Regions from separate parts of the Labrenzia sp. PO1 genome, predicted to be linked through region 1. Evidence: riboswitches for the same ligand, from Rfam matches in the RefSeq annotation. Region 1 holds a riboswitch; the other holds the start of a gene.
The links. Region 1 has a riboswitch for S-adenosylmethionine ahead of HCG46_RS11265 (hypothetical protein). Riboswitches for the same ligand answer to the same signal wherever they lie in the genome.

Region 2: another riboswitch for S-adenosylmethionine. It lies ahead of HCG46_RS09865 (O-succinylhomoserine sulfhydrylase); the one in region 1 lies ahead of HCG46_RS11265 (hypothetical protein).

Annotation. Positions count from the first base shown of each region.
Region 1 is NZ_JAAXCR010000002.1:730,094-733,872, reverse strand. It holds gene HCG46_RS11280 (group III truncated hemoglobin) at 1-80, shown strand, start outside; gene HCG46_RS11275 (hypothetical protein) at 71-292, shown strand; gene HCG46_RS11270 (acyl-CoA thioesterase) at 558-902, shown strand; gene HCG46_RS11265 (hypothetical protein) at 1,134-1,433, opposite strand; SAM-I-IV-variant riboswitch at 1,475-1,599, opposite strand; gene HCG46_RS11260 (YoaK family protein) at 1,697-2,386, shown strand; gene HCG46_RS11255 (ABC transporter ATP-binding protein) at 2,415-3,164, opposite strand; gene HCG46_RS11250 (ABC transporter permease) at 3,161-3,779, opposite strand, start outside.
Region 2 is NZ_JAAXCR010000002.1:426,977-430,755, forward strand. It holds gene HCG46_RS09850 (hypothetical protein) at 1-75, shown strand, start outside; gene apaG (Co2+/Mg2+ efflux protein ApaG) at 89-490, opposite strand; gene HCG46_RS09860 (CDP-alcohol phosphatidyltransferase family protein) at 701-1,318, shown strand; gene HCG46_RS09865 (O-succinylhomoserine sulfhydrylase) at 1,315-2,514, opposite strand; SAM riboswitch at 2,560-2,639, opposite strand; gene HCG46_RS09870 (2'-deoxycytidine 5'-triphosphate deaminase) at 2,778-3,779, shown strand, end outside.

The sequences.
Region 1 (3,779 bases):
CCACTTTCGGAACCCCCGGAGCCAATCCGCCTGCCGAACTGACATCGCAACCCTCTGAATGGAGCGGATCATGCTGGTAACGATTGTCCTGATAGCGGAAGTGCTGGTGTTCGTCTGGTTCACCGTCTTTTCGCTGATGCTTCTGTCCATGTATCTGGATTCGCGCGGCATGCCGCTGCCGAAACTGGATGTCGCCGGCCGCACACTCATCGGCAGCGCGAAACTGGCCTTCATCACCGGCATCGTCGCCCTTTCGGCGATGACAGTCCTTGAAATCCAGGCCTTCAGCTAGAAAGCAACCGAAATGAATACCTCCAACCTTCTGCATCGCGGCCTGCCGATCCTGCTGATCTGGGTCGCTGCCCCCATGCCGTTGTGGATCATGGCAATCCTGTTGTTTGTCCTTTGACGCTGGACTTGATCCGCAGTTCCTTCTGAGGCCCTCCGATCAACCACTTCTATTCTTGCAGGTGATGACCTAGTCTTCTTGCGAGAATCAGCGGAGGGGCTCAGGCGTGTACGACGAAAAGCCGACAGGCGATCTGACATTGCGCACCATGGCAATGCCTGCCGATACCAATGCCTCGGGAGATATTTTCGGGGGCTGGGTGTTGTCGCAGATGGACCTGGCAGGCGGTATCGCAGCCGGTCAACGGGCCGAGGGACGTGTCGTGACCATCGCGGTCGACAAGATGAAATTCATCCGGCCTGTCCATGTGGGCGACGTGCTGTGCGTTTATGCAGAAGTCCTTCGTGTCGGCAACTCGTCGATGGAAATCAAGCTTGAATCCTGGGCCCTGCGCCATCGCTACGGCCATCGTGAAAAGGTGACCGAAGCGGTCTTCACCATGGTGGCCGTCGATGACGGCGGCAAGCCGCGCCCGGTCCCCAAGAGGGACTGAGCGCCGCGATCTCATCCGGCTTGGTTCCCAAAAAAACCTCATAAAAAACCTCATCCTGAGGAAGCGCGTCAGCGCTGTCTCGAAGGATGGGTGGTATACTGATGAGCAAGCGGCCCATCCTTCGAGACAGGCCTTCGACCTTGCTCAGGAAGGGGCGAGTTGTTGCAGCACGCCTGTATCAAAGAAATTGGCAGAGTGCAGACGTTGTGCACCACACGGGGGCACGCCCCGTCAGTGCCTGACGGGTCCGTGCCGGTTGAGAATATCGGCAAAGAGGTCTTCATCGACAGCGCAGGTGCAGCCGTTCGCCCACAGTTGAAGCAGTGTTTTCAAACGCTCGGTGCGGGCGGTCTGGCTGAGCGGCGCCTTGTGCCGCGGTAGGCCACCCAGGATGCGCAGGGATTTGATCCGCGCCAGCACGCAGTCTTCAGCGGCCTGGCACCAGATATCCGTTCCGGCAAGCTTGGAGCTCGCCGCCACATGGTTCTCGATCAGATCTGCCGCACGTCCGGCAAAAGGGTCCTGAGACAAAAAATCCTCCATCGGTTGCCCGAGGAGGACTGGCGCATGCAAATTAACCGCTTAGTTGCCGGAAAGCCTCGGTTGAGGGTCTGACCAGCCGCATCCCTGTTGCGGAAACCACCTTGCCCGGAATGGCAGGTTGGCGAGGGCGCCAGCCCTTCTCTTGATGATGGCGCGCTTATGCCATGTCCAATCCGGCTTGGCAAGTCCGCCAGTGCATGGCACATCTTCCTGAAAGGACTAGCTCGGGAGCACCACAATTGGACCGATCCATGTTGCATCACAGTCGGCCGTTGGTGCCGATCCTGCTCGCCTTTTGTGCCTGCTTCATCGATGTGGTCTGCATTCTCGGCCTGTTTCACACCTTCACGGCATTCATTACCGGAACGCTTGTCGTCTTGTGCACGGAGGTGTTTCACCAGGGGCAAAACGCGGCCCTGAAGGTCTTCGTGCTCGCGGTTTTCTTCGGTTCGACTCTCTTCTGGTTCGTTTCGGTCACTGCGCTGGTGCGCAAAAACAGGATTGCCGTCCGGCATCTGTTCGCGCTCGAAGCTTTGCTGGTGGCGGGCTTCATGTTCGTCGCCGGTCTTGGAGATCCGTCAGCCGGAGGACCGTTGTCTGCCGTCACTCTGACGGCTGTCGGGTTTTCGACCGTGGCCATGTCGTTGCAGAACGTCATCATGCTGACCCTGCTCAACAGACATGTTCCCACGACCATCATGACCGGCAATACGCTGAAGCTTGTGCTCGGCATCGCCGACTATTTCACGCATCCCGAAACGCGGCCCGACAGCCGCTCCCGGATCCGTCACCAGGCCTTCGTCCTGATGGCCTTCGCGGCCGGAGGCCTCCTGGCGAGTTTCCTGATGACCGTCATGGGGTTCTGGGCGCTTGCGATACCTGTTGCGCTTTTGATGCTGCTGGCGATAGTCCAGCCGGTGCATGAGCCTCAAGTCGCCTGAAACCGGTGCCAGCTACTCAGGCCGCAAATTATGCGCCCAAGCTGGGTGCTTCTTCCCTTTGGTGGTGCCGGTCGTAATCGATGCGGCCGTCGACCAGGTGGATACGCCGGTCCATCCTGTCGGCGAGATCGATATCATGGGTAACGGCGACGACGGTGGTCCTTTCGGTCTTCACAATGGCCTGAAGACTTTCAAACACCTGTTCCGTCGATACACTGTCGAGACTGCCGGTCGGCTCATCAGCAAGGATCAACTGCGGTGAATTGGCAAGTGCCCGGGCGACAGCGACGCGCTGTCGCTGCCCGCCGGACAATTGCTCCGGGCGGCGGTGAAGAAACTCTTCCAGACCCAGCGCCGCCAGAAGCTCCGTCGCATGGTCGAGTTGAGCCTTGGGGCTGCGTTTGCCGAGCCGCTGCATCGGGATCATTACGTTTTCCAGCGCGGTAAATTCCGGCAGCAGGAAATGAAACTGGAAGACGAAGCCGAGTTTTTCCAGGCGAAGATGCGCCATTTCGGCAGATGTCAGCGCATGGGTGGGAAGGCCGTCTATCCGGACCTCGCCGGACGTCGGCCTGTCCAGAAGGCCAAGCAGATACAAAAGCGATGATTTCCCGGAACCGGACGGACCGGTAATCGCAACGAACTCCGCCTCGCCAACCTGAAAGCTGACGTCCTGCACCAGTGTCACCGGCACGATGGCCGGCAAGATGCGGGTGAGGTTGCTCGCTTCCAGCAGAACGTGGCCGGGAGCCGTTTGTTTTTCCGGGGAAGGGGTCATGTCGCCCCTCGGATAATGTCGACAGGATTGAGCCGGGCGGCTTTCCTGGCGGGAATGTAGCCGGCGATCCCGGATGAAAACAGCGCCAACAGGCAGGCTATGATGTAGTGCAGGGCGGAAAAATAGATCGGCAGGTGGGTCATCTCCACGTCCTGGGTAAATTCGAATTTGACCGACGCGAGATAGCTCGACAGTCCGAAACCGAGCGCCGAACCTGCAAGAGCGCCAAGGATACCGATCACCAGCCCTTCAAGCACGAAGATCTGCTGAATATCGACTTCCGGAAATCCGAGCGACTTCAGGATCGCGATGTCACGCGCCTTTTCGTGCACGATCGTCGAGACGATGTTGAAGATGCCGAAGCCGGCGACCACCAGAATGGCCCCGACAACCGTGTACATGATCACGTTGCGTACGAAGAAGGCTTCCATCAGCCCCTCGTTGGCCTCTTCCCAGGAAACCGCCTTGTAGCCGAGCTGCCGCTCGGCCCGTGCGGCAACCGCGTTGGCTTCGGCGATGGAATTGAGGTGGATCGCGATCGAATTGATGACGTCCGGTTTTTCCAGGAGGATCTGCACGGCCTTCAGTGGCGCATAGGCAAGCCCTTCGTCGCTG
Region 2 (3,779 bases), 300 kb from region 1:
CTGACGGCCTTCAACCGCCGCAAGTGGATCTTGTGGCTGCTGATCGGCTTTGTCGGCGGACTGCTGAGTATCTGATCGGCTGATAGCCTCAATTCAGGCTGTGGATCGCATCCGGCAGATCGAGTGAAAACGCCGGAATGACGACGTCGAACATGGAGCCGTCCGGACGTTCCATCGAGTAGGACCCGGCCATGATGCCGCTGTCGGTCGAAAGCGGGCAGTGCGACGAATACTCATAGGTCTCGCCGGGCTCTATCACCGGCTGTTCGCCGACCACGCCCTCGCCGCTGACTTCTTCCTGGCGCCCTCTGGCATCGGTTATCTGCCAGTAACGCGTCTTCAGCTGCACCGGTTCGCTGCCACCGTTGTGGATCTCGACCATATACGCCCAGATATACTCGCTCTCTTCCGGACGCGATTCATCGTCCAGATAAAACGGCTCGACGGAGACTTCGATCCCTTGGGTGATGGCGGTGTAACTGCCAGACACGGCTTTTCCTTAATTTCAGAACTGCGAACCTTGAAATAGACCGGTCCGAAGCGACTTCCACGGGTGGTGCCCGCTCGTTCAGGAGGGGCTTATAGGGCGAATGACGCAAGCGTGAAAGAGGGTTGTGACATATGAGGCCGGAATTGCTTGAGATTTGAGGCCGGATTTTGCAAGAACACCATCTGTCAGACCCAAAACAGTGATCTCTTCATGTTCGATGCCCACCTGCGCCCGCTGATCGATCCGCCGTTGAACCGGCTGGGCCTGATCCTTGCCGGCACGGGGCTTACTGCCAACAGCGTGACGCTGGCGGGCTTTGCTGCCGGTATGGGGGCAGCCATCGCTATCGCAACGGGTCATACCCTGATCGGCTTGTTCCTGATCGCGGTCAACCGATTTGCAGACGGTCTCGATGGCGCATTGGCCCGGGCAACGGCCAAGACGGATCTTGGCGGCTACCTCGACATCACACTGGATTTCTTCTTCTACAGCGCAATCCCTCTGGCCTTTGCCATACAGGACCCGGCCAGCAACGCTTTGCCGGCGGTGGCACTTCTTGCCAGCTTCTACGCGAACGGCTCGGCCTTTCTGGCCTTTGCCATCATGGCGGAGAAGAACAAACTGACCACCGACGCTCAGGGCTCCAAATCGCTCTATTACATAGGCGGGCTGGCCGAAGGTACCGAGACCATCGCGCTATTCCTGCTGATGGCCCTGGTCCCCGCCTGGTTTCCTGCGCTTGCCTATGGTTTTGCCGCGATATGCGTCGTGTCCGCCGGCGCCCGGGTGCTCATTGGCGTGAAGGCGCTGCGGCAGACAGGCCGTTAGATCGCCTGGAGCGCCTTCTCGATATCTTCCAGCAGATCCTGCGGATCCTCCAGACCGATTGAAAGCCGCAGGATACCATCGGTGATACCGAGTTCCGCGCGCGCTTCCTCGCCAATCGACTGGTGCGTTGTCGTCGCCGGATGGGTGATCAGGCTCTTGGCGTCGCCCAGGTTGTTGGAGATCTTGACGATTTCCAGCGCGTTTGTGAAACGGAACGCGGCTTCCTTGCCGCCCTCGATTTCCATCGCCAGCATGGTGGATCCGCCGCTCATCTGGCGTTTGGCAACATCGGCCTGCGGGTGGTCGTCCCGGCCCGGATAGATCAGCCGCGCGACCTTGGACTGGCTTGCCAGATAGTCGGCAATCCTGCCCGCCGTTTCCGTCTGGCGCGCAACGCGCAGCGGCAGCGTTTCCAGGCCCTTCAACAGGACCCAGGCACTGAACGGGCTCATGTGCGGACCGGTATGCTTGATGAAGGGCATGACCTCGTCGTTGATCCATTCCTCGTCCGACAGGATCACACCGCCGAGGCACCGGCCCTGGCCATCGATGTGCTTGGTGGCCGAATAGACGACCACATCGGCACCGAGTTGAAACGGCGACTGATACAGCGGGGTCGCAAACACGTTGTCGACGATCAGACGGGCACCGGCTTCCTTGGCGATCTGTGCCACGGCCTCGATGTCGATGACTTCCAGCGTCGGGTTGGTCGGGCTTTCCAGAAACAGGGCCTTGGTGTTCGGCCGGACAGCCGCCTTCCACTGCTCGATGTCCGTTCCGTCTACCAGCGTGCTTTCAACGCCGAAGCGCGGCAGCAGTGTTTCGCAAATATAGCGGCAGGAGCCGAACAGGGCCTTGGCGGCAATCACGTGATCGCCTGCCCTTACCGCTGCCATCAGCGCCAGATTGACGGCCGCCATGCCGCTGGCGGTTGCCCGCGCGGCCTCAGCCCCTTCAAGTGCCTTGATCCGGTCCTCGAACATGGTGACGGTCGGGTTGGCATAGCGCGAATAGACATAACCCGGGTCCTCGCCATTGAACCTGGCCTCGGCAGCTTCGGCACCGCTGTAGGTGAAGCCCTGGGTCAGGTAGATGGTCTCCGAGGTCTCACCAAACGGTGACCGCATGGTGCCGCCATGAACCAGAGTGGTTGCAGGGCGCCAGTTCTTGTTTCCGGTCTTGGTGGTCTCAGTCATGTCTTTCATTCGCTCCAAACGCAAAAAACCCCAGCCTCAAGACCGGGGTTCTCACCTCCGGCCTTTTTAGCAACTTGTTTAACGTGGCTGCAAGCCGGCCGGCCCAAATCACCACGAAGTGAGCCTGTCCTACGGGAAAAGCAGGCACAGGTCAATTGTCTTGCGCACGATCCCTTCAAAAGCCCCGTTCTGCCAGAATGCCTGTTGGCGCGGGCGGCCCGATCCTTTAATGACCATAGACCAGCATAATGCGGAACATCTTCATGAACGTCACAGCGGGTCAGGTCTTGAACGGAAGCGCACTTCTCACAGCAAACGGCATTTTGCCGGAACGGGTAATCCAGGCCATGTTCGCCGCCGGAGAGATTTCAGCGGACGCGCCGCCTGTCACCGGTCAGATACAGCCTGCCAGCCTCGACCTGCGTCTGGGCAAGGAAGCCTACCGGGTGCGTGCCAGCTTCCTGCCGGGCCCCGACATCCAGGTAGCAGCTCGGCTTGAGCAGATGAAACTGCACACGGTCGACCTGAGCGAAGGTGCCGTCCTTGAAACAGGCTGCGTCTATATCGTGCCGCTGCAGGAAAGCCTCGCCCTGGCTCCCGATATTTCGGCAACTGCCAACCCGAAAAGCTCGACCGGCCGCCTGGACGTCTTCACCCGCGTCATCACAGACAACGGCCTTGCCTTCGACACCATTCCGGCCGGCTACACCGGTCCGCTTTATGCCGAAATCTCGCCGCTGACCTTTCCGATCCTCGTGCGGTCCGGGTCCCGCCTCAGCCAGATCCGCTTCCGGCGCGGTCAATCGCTCATTCCCGATGCGGAGCTGGAAGAGGTGCACAAGGCCCACACATTGATGAGCGGCGGCAACGAGCGCATCGGCAACGGTGTGCAGCTCTCCATCGATCTGGAAGGGACCGGACCCAACAGCCTGATCGGATATCGCGCCAAGCAACACTCCGGACTGATCGATGTCGATGTCGTCGGCGCGCAGGACGTCCTGGATTTCTGGGAACCTATCTATCGCCGCCAACGGGCGGAACTTATCCTCGATCCGGATGCATTCTATATTCTGGTCAGCCAGGAAGCTGTGCATGTGCCGCCGGACTATGCGGCCGAAATGGTGCCGTTCGATCCGCTCGTCGGCGAATTCCGCGTCCATTATGCAGGCTTCTTCGATCCCGGTTTTGGTCACGCCAGTGCCGGTGGTGTCGGCTCGCGCGCGGTTCTTGAAGTCCGCTCACATGATGTCCCGTTCATCGTGGAA